DNA from 3 places in the Weizmannia sp. FSL W8-1119 genome. Region 1 is predicted to be linked to each of the others. Evidence: riboswitches for the same ligand, from Rfam matches in the RefSeq annotation. Region 1 holds a riboswitch; each other region holds the start of a gene.
What was found. A riboswitch is a leader RNA that binds a small molecule or an ion and turns the genes downstream of it on or off. The one in region 1 is predicted to bind S-adenosylmethionine.
Positions count from the first base shown of each region.

Region 2: linked by a shared signal. The riboswitch ahead of NSQ19_RS02470 (methionine biosynthesis PLP-dependent protein) and the one ahead of NSQ19_RS12795 (sulfite exporter TauE/SafE family protein) in region 1 are both predicted to bind S-adenosylmethionine.
Region 3: linked by a shared signal. The riboswitch ahead of NSQ19_RS03440 (O-acetylhomoserine aminocarboxypropyltransferase/cysteine synthase family protein) and the one ahead of NSQ19_RS12795 (sulfite exporter TauE/SafE family protein) in region 1 are both predicted to bind S-adenosylmethionine.

Region 1 is NZ_JBBOZL010000001.1:2,603,069-2,608,205, forward strand. Features, by position in the region: gene NSQ19_RS12780 (PTS transporter subunit IIC) at 1-576, shown strand, start outside; gene nfsA (oxygen-insensitive NADPH nitroreductase) at 984-1,727, shown strand; gene NSQ19_RS12790 (amino acid permease) at 2,051-3,385, shown strand; SAM riboswitch class I at 3,798-3,905, shown strand; gene NSQ19_RS12795 (sulfite exporter TauE/SafE family protein) at 3,995-4,951, shown strand.
Region 2 is NZ_JBBOZL010000001.1:518,312-523,448, forward strand. Features, by position in the region: gene NSQ19_RS02445 (Ig-like domain-containing protein) at 1-409, shown strand, start outside; gene NSQ19_RS02450 (YndM family protein) at 555-962, opposite strand; partial or broken gene NSQ19_RS02455 (IS110 family transposase) at 998-1,663, shown strand; gene kdsA (3-deoxy-8-phosphooctulonate synthase) at 2,066-2,908, shown strand; gene NSQ19_RS02465 (KpsF/GutQ family sugar-phosphate isomerase) at 2,923-3,900, shown strand; SAM riboswitch class I at 4,042-4,162, shown strand; gene NSQ19_RS02470 (methionine biosynthesis PLP-dependent protein) at 4,240-5,137, shown strand, end outside.
Region 3 is NZ_JBBOZL010000001.1:741,650-746,786, forward strand. Features, by position in the region: gene cls (cardiolipin synthase) at 1-1,356, shown strand, start outside; SAM riboswitch class I at 1,455-1,562, shown strand; gene NSQ19_RS03440 (O-acetylhomoserine aminocarboxypropyltransferase/cysteine synthase family protein) at 1,666-2,964, shown strand; gene NSQ19_RS03445 (homoserine dehydrogenase) at 3,226-4,209, shown strand; gene NSQ19_RS03450 (S41 family peptidase) at 4,661-5,137, shown strand, end outside.

The sequences.
Region 1 (5,137 bases):
ACCGGGCTGGTCGGCGTCGGGGTGGCACATGTGACAAGCATGCAGCCTGTCGTAATGGGCGCCATTATTGCCGTCATTTTTTGCCTGATTATTTTATCGCCGATTTCAACAGTCGGCGTAGCAACCGTTATTATGCTTTCAGGTGTCAGTTCAGGGGCGGCAAATCTTGGCATTTGTGCCGCCGGGGTCGGGCTTGCCATCGCCAGCTATAAAGCCAACTCGCTCGGTACCGCCCTTGCCCATGTACTTGGCTCGCCGAAAATTCAGATGCGAAACTTCTTTATGAAACCGAAAATTGCTTTCCCGATGCTCATCACTGCTGCCGTTCTCGGTGCGCTTGCCGGCGTCTTTCATATTCAGGGCACGCCTTACAGTGCAGGATTCGGGTTGTCGGGCTTAGTCGGCCCGCTCAATTTCATGCATCTTGCTGAAGGCGGCTGGACTGCGAAAAATATTGCCATTATGCTGAGCACTTTCTTTGTGCTGCCGTTTATCTTAAATGTCGGATTCATTTATGTTTTTTCAAAAAAATTAAAGATGATCAAATCAGAAGACTATCAGCTTAATTTCGAATAGCAAAAAACACTGCAGCCCTCCGGATCAGGGTTGCAGTGTTTTTCTTTTCATCGGACGGAAATTCCGGAACTTCGGAAGGATCGGCCGGCGCGATATAGCAGCATGAGAGAGTTACGTTTGTGCAAAATGAAATCGAACGCCTTCACTAGCTTCTGCTCCCGGCATCATAAAGGCGGATATATAAATAATGGAGAAGGGTAAAATGTTCTTCCGCCCCTCGCATGAACATACTCGAAGTTCAATTTGGGTATACCGAAGCGAAAATAGGTTAATTTAGCCTTAATCAAAATATTTTTTGGCAGATCATCGTGGCCATGCTGGACAACAAGCACCTTTCATGCCGGCCGTTTTTTTCTGTGCTATATTTGAACATACAGTGGACTCACCAAAGACAGGAGTGTAAAGGAATGAATACCATCATTGAAACGATTCTCAATCACCGGTCGATCCGCCATTATGAAGACCGGCCGCTATCCGATGAACAAATCCGCCTGATTGTGGAATCCGCGCAGGCAGCCGCCACTTCTCATTTCGTCCAGGCCTATACGATTCTTGGCATTCAGGATCCCGGGCGGAAGCAAAGATTAGCAGAACTGACCGGGAACCGACATGTCGGAACATGCGGCCATCTGCTCATTTTCTGTGCCGATCTCCATAAACATGAACTTGCGGCACAAATGGAAGGCGTAGAGGCGCAAGATACACTTGAGACAACGGAAAAATTTATGGTCGCGCTCATCGACACGGCACTGGCTGCGCAAAATGCCGCGCTCGCTGCGGAATCGATGGGGCTTGGCATTTGTTATGTCGGTGGCTTGCGCAACAGGCTGCCAGAAGTGGCCGAACTTTTGAAAATCCCGCAATATGTCCTTCCGCTATTTGCAATGACAATCGGCTATCCGGCCGATCCGTCTGTGAAAAAACCACGCATGGCGGCTGAGCATGTTTATTTCGAAGATGAATATCCGGCTGATGAACGTCTTTTGCGCGATCTGAAGGAATACAATGAAACGGTTTCGCAATATTATACAAAACGCACAAACGGAAAAAGGAACGATACCTGGACAGGCCAAATGGCACAATTTTTCAAAGAACCATCGCGCGTTTTTATGAAGGAATTTGTAGAACGACAAGGGTTTGATAAAAAGTAAGCTGAATAGGGGATCCGTCCGCGCATTTTCCTCTTCTTTCGGCCCATCGCGGAGCACAAGTTAAATAGAACGACATGTTCAAATATGGATATTCAGCGCTTCGGCAACCATCCCGGGACACATATTAAACAGAACGGCGAGATGCTACGATGAGTGGTGCCCCGCCGTTTTTTTACATTTTGCTTTGGTGAAATGCGGGTACATCTGTCATCCGGCGATTCCATTTTTTTGTATATCAATATTCCTTTTTTTCTGCTAAAATAGAATAAATGCTTTAGCACTGAAAAGCGTTTATCTAAAACAGAAAAGTGAGATTGATAGAAATGGAGAAAAACCAACATCATTTGCAAAAAGGCTTATCACCAAGGCATGTCCAGTTCATCGCATTGGCCGGGATGATCGGAACCGGCATTTTTAAAGGCAGCTCCGATACCGTCAGCCTTGCCGGCCCGAGTGTTGCCGTTTCTTACCTGATCGGCGGCGCACTTTTATTCATTGTCATGTCAGCACTTGGGGAAATGGCACTCGTCCACCCCGGCCTCAACGTCCAAAATCTGATCCACAAAGCGTTCGGCAGCCGGGTTTCTTTCATTATTGGCTGGCTGTACTGGATCAACTGGGTCATTGTGACAGTTGTGGAACTGCTTGCAGCCGGGAGCTTCCTGCAATTCTGGGTTCCCCAAGCGCCACTATGGCTACTCAGTTTGCTCTGTGCTGCTTTCGTGGTCGGCATCAATTTAATTGAAGTGAAGTACTACGGCGAATTTGAATTTTGGATTGCCGGCATTAAAATCATCACGTTGATCGTTTTTATCCTGCTTGGTGCGCTGATTTTATTCGGTTTATTCCCCGGGACATCTTCCACGGTGTCTAACTATACCGCGCACGGCGGTTTTTTCCCGAACGGGCTTCACGGTACGTTCAGCGCTTTTCTGATCGTTATGTTTTCATACGGCGGCGCGGAACTGATCGGTGTTACCGTTTCGGAAACAAAAGACAGCGAGAAAGTGTTGCCGCGTGTCATTAAACAGACCGTTGTCCGCGTCATGCTTTTTTATATTTTGCCAATCCTGGTCATTTGCGGCATTATCCCATGGAACCAGGTTTCTTCCGTGGAAAGCCCGTTTGTACAGGTATTCAGCCGCACAGGGATCCCCGCTGCCGCCCATGTGATGAATTTTGTGCTCTTGACGGCCGTTCTTTCTGCCGCCAATTCCGGCATTTATGCCACTTCGCGCACACTGTTTAACATGGCGCAGTCCGGAGAAGCGCCACGCGCCTTTTTAAAAATTTCCCGGAAAGGCGTCCCGCTGATCAGTATTTTGCTGACCTCGCTGTTTATTTTAGCCGGCGTGATTCTGGCCTATCTTACGCCGGATGAAGTCATCAGCTATTTGATGACCATTCCGGGATTTACCGTCGTCCTTGTTTGGACCGCCATCTGTGCAGCCGAACTGCGACTCCGGAAGTCGTATGCAAAATTGCCTTCCTTCCGTGTAAAAGGGTATCCTTTCATGGTCTGGATTGCGCTGCTTGCACTGGCAGGCATTTTCCTGTCCTTTTTGCTGGGCGGCGGCAACCCGATTGGTACAAGCGTCTGCCTCGCTATTTTAATCGTGCTCGTCGTCTTGTCACTGAGAATTAAAGCAAAGGAATAGGCTCCAGCCGGCTGTGTTGATAAAACCGGTTCCCTTAGGCAGGGAAAGGACAGAAATCCAACTGCGCGATAAGCGGGCACAAACAAGCGGGGTTGATTAAACCGTTTTCTGGGCGGGAAGGGGGCAGGCACGGGTGTGCAGCTCGTACAAACTGCCAGAATGGGACGGCCTGCTAACCCGTTTGGACTCTTTTTCGTTTTGTGAAGCAAATGAAAGCGGCCATGATGCCCCGCCTGATCCTGATGACCTGCTTTTTAAAACCAATCCAGCGTAAAGAAAAAAACTCCCGACAGAGCGTGATCTGATGGGAAGTTTTTTTCTTTATCCCCCCATTCGTATAAATCCGATAAAAAAACTTGCAATAATTATATTGACTTCCATTTATTTTCTGATAAAATTTTAAACAACAAATAACTTATCAAGAGCGACGGAGGGATCTGGCCCTATGAAGTCCGGCAACCTGCAGCGAGCAGCAAGGTGCCAATTCCAGCAAAATGGGTACCATTTTGGAAGATAAGCGCTTATCCTTTACTCGCTGTCTTTCCGTAAAAATGGCGGAAAGATTTTTTATTTCTGCAAGGCCGGCCGTTTGAACCAGGATAGGCCCTGATGCGTATAATTCCTCTACATCAGGATGAATCAAATTTATGGATGAAGAAAGCGGGGAACATGAACATGCAAAAATTAATTGTCTTAGCACTTGTCGGCCTTGCCGCACAATTGGTGGATGGATCTCTCGGAATGGGTTACGGGGTGACTTCTACCTCACTCCTCTTGGCTTTCGGAATTGCGCCGGCTGTCGCATCAGCTTCTGTGCATTTGGCGGAGGTTTTTACAACGGCGGCTTCCGGGGTCTCACATATGAAATTTGGGAATGTCGATAAAGGGATCATTTGGAAACTGGTTGTACCCGGGGCTGTCGGCGCCTTTCTCGGGGCAACCGTTCTCAGCCATCTTCCTGCAAGCACATTAAAACCGTACATTTCTATTTTTCTGATCGCCCTTGGCCTCTATATTCTTATCCGGTTTCTGATCAACGCGCGCGGGGCGTTGAAAATCAAAAAAAAGACCGGGTCTAACGTATTTTTTATCCCGCTCGGCTTTGTCGCAGGATTTTTTGATGCAACGGGGGGCGGCGGCTGGGGCCCTATCGCCACACCGGCTTTGCTGTCCAGAAATGACATCGAACCGCGGAAAGTGATCGGCTCGGTGGATACAAGTGAATTTGCCGTATCCCTGGCGTCAAGCATCGGTTTCCTTTTATCCCTCGGCGCTATGCAGATTAACTGGATCTGGACGATCGCCCTCATGCTTGGCGGCCTGATCGCCGCACCGATTGCAGCCTATCTGGTTAAAATTTTGCCGGCTCATTTGCTGGCTGTCATTGTCAGCGGCATGATTGTGTTCAGCAACGTGCAAACTTTATTAAAAATGGCCGGCGCCGGAAGCGGCTGGTACGGCGTTACCTATACAGCCATTGCGGCAATATGGGCAATCCTTATTTTCTATACAATCAGAAAACACAAGCGGGCAGTTGCCAGCGCCAGCGTAAGCGTCGCAGAATAAGGAACATGTTCGGGCAAGGGATCCATTGCCCAAATTGTTTTTTTAAAGCCGTTTTTGACAATAAACGGGCTGAGGCGTTTCTATGCGAACGAACAACGCCATTTTTGCTTCCTTTATGCAGATGCCCTCTATGTGAAGGAAAGCGGCCCCGCTTTTCCACCTAAACCAGCCATCCCTTAACCAAGC
Region 2 (5,137 bases), 2.1 Mb from region 1:
AGTGGCCATTATGAAGAACGGAAAAATACTTGCACGCGGCACAGCGGACGGGAAAGGACTTTTTAAAGTCCCGGTTCCAAAGCAAAAAGCCGGAACAGTCCTCTATGTCTACACAGAGGCCGGTTTAAAAAGCAGCAAAGTGAAAGTAACGGTAAAAGACAAAACGGCACCGGGCATGCCGACTGCCGGCAATGTCACAACGAAGTCCACACATGTTGCGGGTAAAGCGGAAAAATCAGCAGTTGTCTATGTATACCGCGGCAGCAAACAGATCGGCAAAGCCACAGCAAATGCCAAGGGCGCATACAGTGTGAGAATCAGCAAACAGAAAAAAGGCACAAAGCTTTCCATTTTTGCGAAAGACAGAGCCGGAAACAAAAGCAAAACAAGAATGGTTACGGTAAGGTGAGGGAAATAAAAGTTTTGCTTGGCCCGAAGAAGTGCACAGCGATTGAAAAAACTTGATGCTTGCACAATTGGATGATTGATTGATGAATGGTAAGTTTTTATAGGAATACGAAAAAACGGCAGCTCATCAGCTGCCGTTTTTTCAATCAGTCACCGCCGTATCCGGTATATTCACGGTCAGGCGTGTGATGGAAAAGATGGTGCAAATATTTATGGAAGAACCATTCGCCGGCTGCAATTACGATGCTTGAAGCCAGCGCCGCCCATAACAGATTGTCCATGTCCGGGGCGAGTGATCTGCCCATCAGCCACACGACAAGGTACGCCAGAACAAAGTCAGCGACAGTCGCCATGATATTTCTTTGCGTATCCTCCTCGCGTTCATTTTCCCGCTTGAATATCATCAAATCTCCCAGGACATATGCAAGAATGGTCAGCACTACACTGGTGGCGATCATATCGCCAAACGGCATGTTGAAGATGGCGGATAAAATGATGCCCAACACAACTGCGACCATAATAAATTTCACCACTAACGCCTTTGCATGTTCCATAACGGTCCCTCCTCGTATAATAAGTTTAAATCCAGCTTGAGGCCTATAGCCTCGATGAAATTGCCCAAATGCCTCTGGAGGACTTAGCGATGTATCTCCAGACCAAAGGCCATGGCCGCTTTAGCGATCCCGAGGATTTGGCCGCATCCATCCAAAAAGCTGCCCGGTCCTCTTACCGGCTTTCTAAATGTGTGGAGGATTCGATTGACTTGGTCCTGGGCAGTTCTATTGAGATCATCCGGCATCTTAAACGCCAAATCAAGGATTTGGATAAGGCGATTGCCCGCGTTCTTGATGGAATCCCGAATACCCTCCAGACCATTCCGGGAATAGGCCCGGTGAGCTGTGCTGGGATTCTCGCTGAAATCGGCGACATTGAGCGCTTTGACGACCAAGCTGCGATCGCAAAATTTGCTGGATTGTTCTGGCCCCGCCACCAATCGGGTGATTTTGAGGCTGATGACAAAATGCTTGCGCGTACAGGCAATCGTTATCTCCGGTATTACCTGGTTGAGGCTGCCAATCTGGTCCGGCGACACGAACCTGAGTACCGCGCCTTTTACCAAAAGAAATATCGTGAGGTGCATAAGCACTCACACAAACGCGCCCTCGTCTTAACGGCAAGAAAACTGGTGCGCCTGATCGATGCGCTGCTCCGCAACGATCAAATTTATGCGCCGAAAAAGAAGGTGACGCGATGAGGTAACCAGGTAACCATCATCGATAGCCTGAACTTAAAACTTCCAGATTATTCCGGTTATCTGGAGGCTTAGTTCTGTATTGCCATTTTTACGACATAGAGCCAATAAAATTTCCAATTCACTTGTTTTTAACCCTTGACATCACACCGTAGGACTTTTGGTGTTTGTACTATATCATAACCCGCTCTTACAGCCGTTAATCGGGAAAATGGAAACAGAGAGGAAGGAAAATGTTTCCACACTTACACTTTTGTTGGAAGATAACCCTACATAAAAATGAAAAAAGTTTGTGAATATTTTTTACAACTTCCTTGCCCTGTGCGGTTTCCTAAAGGATAATATTTGTAACCTGCAGCAGAAGGAGTAAAGACACGTGAAAACTTAAAAATGAGGAGTGAGCAAATGAAAACAGTCCAACTGAACAGCCGGATAGCTTTCGGCCCATCTCTGCCGTTCGTATTGATTGCCGGCCCGTGCGTAATTGAAAGTGAAACGATGGCCATGGAAACAGCCGCAACCCTTCAAACCATTGCCGGAAAACTCGGCATTCCTTTCGTTTTTAAAGCTTCTTTCGATAAAGCCAACCGATCATCCATTTTTTCCAAACGGGGCCCGGGACTGGAAAAAGGGCTCGAAATACTTGACCGGATTAAAAATGTATTTGGCGCACCGGTCACGTCCGATATTCATGAGCCGCACCAGGCAAAAGCAGCCGGGGAAGTGCTCGACATACTGCAAATCCCCGCTTTCCTTTGCCGCCAGACCGATTTGCTGCTTGCCGCCGCCGCAACGGGCAAAATCGTGAATGTCAAAAAAGGGCAGTTTTTGGCGCCTTGGGATATGAAAAACGTCATTCAAAAATTGGAAGAATCCGGCACCGAAAAAATTCTCCTTACAGAACGTGGTTCGACATTCGGCTACAATAACCTGGTGGTGGATATGCGTGCACTTCCGGAAATGCGCAGATTAGGGTATCCGGTCGTGTTTGACGCTACCCATAGTGTCCAAATTCCGGGCGGAAACGGCACTTCAACAGGCGGAAAGCGTGCGTTTGTCCCGTATCTGGCAAGGGCAGCGGCGGCTTGCGGGATCGATGCGTTGTTTCTCGAAGCCCATCCTGATCCGGACCAGGCCTGGTCGGATGGCCCGAATATGGTGAAACTGGATGATATTGAAGAAATGTTAAAGCCAATAATTGAAATTGATCACATGATAAAAGAACAAACGGCAGCAAACATCCATTAACGGAGGTGAATAGGATGTTAAAAGATTTCAAACGAAGCATCAATTATGTCGAAAGCGTCCGTGAAGTACTGGAAAAAGAAGCCAATGAGATCTTAAAGCTGAAAGACCGGATCAATTTTCGTATAAATGAAGGCATTGAAATGATATTGGCGTGCGAAGGCAGAGTCATTTTTACAGGAATGGGGAAATCGGGCATCATTGGCCGGAAACTTGCTTCCACATTTGCAAGCACCGGTACCCCGGCATTTTTCCTTCACCCGGGAGAAGCACTGCACGGCGATCTTGGAAAAATAACAAAAGAAGACATCCTCATTGCCATTTCCAACAGCGGGGAAACGTCGGAAATATTAAATATGATCCCCTCCATCAAAAGGATCGGCGCAAAAATGATTGCCATTTCTGGTTCACGCAAGTCGACACTGGCGCGGTGTTCGAATCTGGTGATGGATATCGGGGAAGTTGAGGAAGCGTGCCCACTCGGCCTTGCGCCGACTTCTACAACCACCGTCACGCTTGCGCTCGGGGATGCGATCGCGGTAGCCCTTTTAAAGGCAAGGGATTTTAAACCTGAAAACTTTGCGCTCTTCCATCCCGGCGGCTCGCTTGGCAGGCGTTTGCTTCTAACAGTTGGCCATGTGGCTAAACGCAAAAGCATGAACCCGGTTGCCAGAATGGATACCGGCATAAAGGAAGCATTATTTATGATGACGGAAGCGGGGACGGGGGCTGTCTCGGTCATTGATAAGCAGGGCCGGCTTGCCGGCATTTTAACGGATGGCGATATCCGGCGCGAGCTTTTAAACGGCCATGAAGTACTGGATAAAAAAGTGGCAGATTTGTATACAAAATATCCGGTTTGCGTCAGTGAGCATCAGCTGGCAGCGGAAGCATTGCGGATAATGGAAGACCATGCTTTCAAGGTGTTGCCGGTTGTTGCCGCCCAGAAACCGGTTGCCATGCTCCATATTCAGGATTTGGTCCAGACTATATAGACAAATGGTAAAAATTAAATTGGAAATTTTTTAAAAAAGCTTGACGAATCCGAAAAAAGGGGATAAATTGAACATAAGCATTTTTTAAGTCCGTTGTGTAATGGCTTTTGCGGTGTTTATGGCAAATTTCATACTCGTATTTTCTTATCAAGAGAGGTTGAGGGAATGGCCCGATGAAGCCTCAGCAACCTTCAATGCTTTTACGCGTTGAAAAGGTGCTAAGTCCTGCAAGTTATGGGATCCATAACTTGAAAGATAAGAAGATGGTTCATGCACGAAAAGAATGGCCTTCTTCTTATTGGAGAAGGCTTTTTGATTTTAAGTGAGGGAGTGTCCATCATGTATCATACAGAAACAAAACTTGCACAGATCGGAAACCGCAGTGACCGCGTGACAGGTGCGGTGAACCCGCCTGTTTATTTTTCTACCGCTTACCACCACGAAGGCATTGGGCAGTCGACCGGTTTTGATTATTCCCGTACCGGCAACCCGACACGCCAGTTGCTGGAAGAAGCGATTGCGGATCTGGAGGGCGGGGACCGCGGGTTTGCGTGCAGTTCCGGCATGGCTGCGATTTTCACTGTTTTATCTTTGTTCCAGGCCGGCGATGAGTGGATTGTGAGTGATGATTTATACGGCGGTACCTACCGCCTGCTTGAGCAGGGGTATAAAAAATGGGGGCTTTGTTGTAAGTACGTGAATACGTGCAACCCGGAAAATATTGAAAAAGAAATCACCTCGAAAACGAAAGCCATTTTTCTTGAAACGCCGACAAACCCCCTCATGCAGCAGACGGATATCGGCGCAGTGGCTGAAATTGCGAAAGGGCACGGAATCCTGCTGATCGTGGACAATACTTTTTACACCCCGCTTTTGCAGCAGCCGATCAAAGAAGGCGCTGATATTGTGGTCCACAGCGCAACGAAATATCTTGGCGGGCATAACGATGTGCTGGCCGGGCTGATCGTGGCAAAGGGCGCTGAACTTTGCGACAAGCTTTTCTTGTACCATAACGGTGCCGGCGCCACACTCAGCCCGTTTGATTCGTGGCTTCTGATGCGCGGCATGAAAACGCTGGCGCTCCGGATGGAAAAACACGAAAAGAATGCAAAAGCTGTGGCGGCCTTTTTAAGTGCGCATCCGGATGTAAAAGATGTGCTATATCCGGGCCGCGGCGGGATGCTTTCTTTCCGTGTAAAAGAAGAATCATGGATTGACCCGTTTTTACGCGGCCTGT
Region 3 (5,137 bases), 1.9 Mb from region 1:
GCAACCTGGGCCTGGCTTTTGGTGCTGCTATTCCTGCCGATTGCCGGCTTTATCCTGTATTTGATATTCGGGCAAAATTTAAGCCGCCGGAAAATTTTTGACTGGAAGGTACAGGAGAAGATCGGCATTAAGGAAATTTCCCAGCAGCAGATTGAACTGCTGCGCGAAAACCGGTTTCCGTTTCATGATGAGCGGACAGCCCAGTATAAGGATCTCGTTTATATGCTGCTGATGAATGACGGGTCGATCCTTTCCCAGGACAATCACGTCGATATTTTCACAGACGGCAGAAAAAAATTCCAGGCTTTATTTGAAGACATCCGGAATGCAAAAGACAGTATTCATCTTGTATATTATATTTTCCGGAATGACCGTCTCGGCCATGAATTGATTGAACTGCTGTCCCAAAAAGCAAGAGAAGGCGTAAAGGTGCGGCTGCTTTATGATGATATGGGATCGCGGATGCTGTTCCGCCGCAAATTTTTCCGGCCGCTGATTGAAGCCGGAGGGGAAGTGGCGTCCTTTTTTCCAGCCCGTATCCCGCTCATTAATTTGCGCGTCAACTTCAGAAACCATCGGAAATTGGCGATTATCGACGGACGGGTCGGTTATATCGGCGGTTTTAACGTCGGCGATGAGTATCTTGGCCTGAATAAAAAATTTGGTTATTGGCGGGACACGCATTTACGGATTTCCGGGAGCGCTGTTTATGCCATGCAGACCCGCTTTATTTTAGACTGGAATCAGGCATCGCCGCATGATGTGAAAAATGAAGAACGTTATTTCCCGGTCATCCCGCCGCAGGGGGAAACCGATATCCAGATTGTCTCAAGCGGCCCCGATTCCGAATGGGAGCAGATTAAAAACAGCTACATTAAGATGATTAATTCCGCCAAAAAATATATTTATTTGCAAACACCGTATTTCATTCCGGATGACAGCCTCCTGAACGCGCTGACGCTTGCCGCTTTATCCGGAGTGGATGTCCGGATTATGATTCCAAATAAACCGGACCATATGTTTGTCTACTGGGCGACGCTTTCCAACATCGGCCAGCTGTTAAAAACGGGCGTCAAAGTGTACATTTATCAAAATGGGTTCATCCACGCGAAAATGATTGTCGTAGACGGGAAAATTGCTTCCGTCGGCACGGCCAATATTGATGTGCGCAGTTTCCGCCTCAATTTTGAAGTGAACGCCGTGCTGTACGACCGCGAGCTTTCCGGCACACTTGCCGGCATTTTCCGGGACGACATGGCCAAATCAACCGAATTAACGCTCCATGTTTACCAGAACCGGCCGCTTTATGTACGGTTTAAAGAGTCCATTTCCCGGCTGTTGTCGCCAATTTTGTAGAAGAAAAAGAAAATTTTTCAAAAAAAGGTTGACGGTTTGCCATTGGTCTTCTATAATCTTAAACAATAAGTCATTCAAAATTGAATTATGAAAAGAAACTCTTATCTAGAGCGGCGGAGGGACTAGGCCCTGCGAAGCCCGGCAACCTTCAGGCATTTGCCTGAAAAGGTGCTAATTCCTACAGACATGCGTCTGAAAGATAAGGGAGGAACTTACATACATTGTAACCCTCTTCCCTTACGAAGAGGGTTTTTCATTTCCTCTTCCATCTTTCGCAGGAAAATTTTAAAAAACCAGGAGGATTTAAAAATGACACAATCATCATTACAACCGGAAACTTTATTGCTGCACGGGGGCCAGGAACCGGACCCGGCGACAGGCTCGCGCGCCGTGCCGGTATACCGGACGACTTCTTACGTTTTTCCGGATACAGAACATGCAGAGGGCGTCTTCAATTTATCAAAAGAAGGTTTCATTTATTCCCGCCTTGGCAATCCGACTGTGGATGTGTTTGAAAAACGCGTTGCCGCACTGGAAGGCGGAACGGCGGCTGTCGGTTTATCATCCGGCGCGGCGGCCATTGCCTTCTCCATTTTGAATATTGTGCGTGCGGGCGACGACATCGTATCCGCCAGCAATCTTTACGGCGGCACATATAATTTGTTTGCCGTGACATTGCCGAAATACGGCATTAACGTCAAGTTTGTGGACGGGTCTGACCCTGAAGCGTTCCGCCAGGCGATCACCCCGAAAACGAAAGCATTGTATGCGGAAATTATCGGCAACCCAAGCCTGCAGGTGCTCGACGTGGAAAAAGTGGCGGAAGTTGCCCATGAAAACGGCATTCCTTTGATTGTCGACAACACGTTTGCTTCTCCGTATGGCTCGAATCCGATCAAATGGGGAGCGGACGTGGTTGTCCATTCGGCGACAAAATGGATCGGCGGGCACGGAACGGCGATCGGCGGTGTTGCCGTTGACGGCGGGCATTTTGACTGGAACACAGAGAAATTTCCGGACTTCAGCGAACCGGATCCGAGCTACCACGGCTTGCGCTACGGCGTCGACACGGCACAGGCTGCGTTCGCCACAAAACTTCGCGTTCAGCTTTTGCGCGACTTCGGGCCGGCTTTAAGCCCGGACAACGCCTTTTTATTCCTGCAAGGGCTTGAAACGCTGCATCTGCGCGTGGAAAGGCATAACGAAAATGCGTTGAAAGTCGCGGAATTTCTGAAAAGCCATCCGGATGTTGCATGGGTCAATTATCCGGGACTTGAAGACCATCCGTCCCATGAGCTGGCGCAAAAATATTTGAACGGCGGCTACGGCTCCATTGTTAACTTCGGTGTGAAAGGCGGCCGGGAAACAGGAAGGCGCGTGATCGACAATATCAAGCTGTGGTCGCATGTAGCGAATGTCGGCGATGCGAAATCGCTGATCATCCACCCGGCAACGACCACGCATTCGCAGCTGAGCGATGAAGAACTGGAAAAGTCAGGGGTCACGGGTGATTTGATCCGCCTGTCTGTCGGGCTTGAAGCCGTCGAAGATTTGACAGCCGACCTCGATCAAGCCATTACAAAAGCGACGGCTGTTACAGCCCGGTAAAAGCAGGTAACGGGCCAGGCAGGTTCGTGCGAAGGCCGCCACGGCGGAATGCCAACAGGCGATCCAGAAAACTTGCACGGGATCCGTTCCGGGCTGATCCCACTATACAATTTTGTCGGCACGGACGGCCTGCACACCTGTTCCGGATCGGGAGCTTATGGGTGCCGGCTGCACCGGAGACCGCCGGGCCGCTTGATGTTTTAAATGAACAAAACGCTTCAGAGGCGAATAGCGCTATATTGCAGGGAGGTTTTTGGATAAATGAGGGTGATTAAAGCAGCGCTGCTCGGCTTCGGGACGGTCGGCCAGGGCGTGTATGAAGCCGTCCGGACCCACCGGGAGCAGCTGAAAGAAAAGCTGCATGCCGAGGTAGAGATTGCAGCGGTTCTGATCAAAAACCCCCGTAAAAAGCGGAACATTGACAGTTCTGTGCTCGTCACGACGGACTTCCGGGAAATTCTTGCCATTCCCGGCCTTGAAGTCGTGTTTGAAGCGATTGTCGGGGAAGAACCAGGCTTTTCTTACTGTTTACAAGCAATTGAAAAAGGCTGCCACGTCATTACTGCCAATAAAGTCATGTTTGCAAGATATGGGAATGTGCTGCTTGAAAAAGCGAAAGAAAAAGGCGTGTTTGTCGGTTATGAAGCGACAACCGCAGGCGGCATCCCTGTGATTCGGACGATTTCCCAGCAGCTTCAGGTCAATGACATCCAGCGTGTGCAGGCGATTTTAAACGGCACATCCAATTTTATTTTATCGGAAATGCGCGAAAAACATCTTCCGTTTGAAGAAGCGTTGGAAATCGCCAGGCAGCACGGCTATGCAGAAGCTGACCCGGGCAATGATGTGGAAGGGCAGGACGCTTTTTGCAAGCTGATGATCTTAAGCCGGCTCGTATTCGGAACCCAGCCGGACTGGGAGAAAGTAGAAGTTGAAGGTATAGGCGGGCTCTCGCTTGCGGATATTGAAAAAGCGGATCGGAAGGGGTTCCGTTATAAGCATATTGCGGACATATACCGTGACGGCGGCACGCTGAAAGCATCCGTTAAGCCTGTCCTTATTCCTTCCGAACATGCCCTTTATGCGGTGGAAGGCGTCAACAACGCCGTCACCATTTACGGCAGCCTGGTTGGAAAAATTACCCTTACCGGCCCAGGTGCCGGAAAATTTCCGACAGCCAGCGCCATGATTGAAGACTTTGCAGCAGGTTACCGGCCTGTTCCGCAATTGGATGCCGTTTCGTGAACCGGTTATCCGGGCGGATTTAAGTTCCTTTGTGATTCTAAGATAGCATTTCAGCGAGGGGAGAACCCCTCAACCTCTTTTCGGCTTCTTCCGTTTTCGCTTGCTCGGCTTGGCGGGAGAGGCTTCTTTTTTTTACCTGTTTTGAATCCAATTGGCGAGAAAGTGACGGTTTACCCCGTTTTGAATCTAATTGTTTATGGCCTCATCCGCCGTTCGTGCCGTTTCGTGAACAGCATGGCCATGGCCGGATGTCGTATCCCCTAAAGAAACCGGAGCCCGTTTGCAACACCCATTTTTTCGCTTCACGGCAGCCTGTTTTGCACCTTCTGCGGGACTTTCACCGGCTTTTTCCGCTGCCCGGCATATGCCCCCCGGCTTGTACATATATTGAATTATCGAGAGGAAGAGCCCCGCTTTTTGGCGGCGCTTCTTGTACAAGGAGGGCATCACCATGAAACGAAAATGGCTGGCGCTTGCGATTTCGGGATCGCTGCTTGCCGGTGCAGGCGGCGGCTATACGGCGGGCCAATGGTTTTTACAAAAGGACAAGGCAGCCCCCGCCCGCCAGGAAACAACCGGCGGGACAAGCAATATGCCGGATCTCGCAAAAATTGCCCAGGCATACCAATTAATTAAAAGTTCCTATGTCCGGAAAGTTGACGAAAAAACACTCGTGGAAGGTGCAATCAAAGGCATGGTCAGTACATTGGACGATCCGTATTCCGTCTATATGGACAAAGAGACAGCTGCGCAATTCAACGACACGCTGGATTCCTCTTTTCAAGGCATCGGCGCTGAAATCACCAAAAAAAACGGAAAAATACTGATTGTTTCTCCTTATAGAAACTCCCCGGCCGAAAAAGCGGGACTGCGCCCGGAAGACGTAATTACAACAATCAACGGAAAAAGTACGGCAGGCATGGACTTA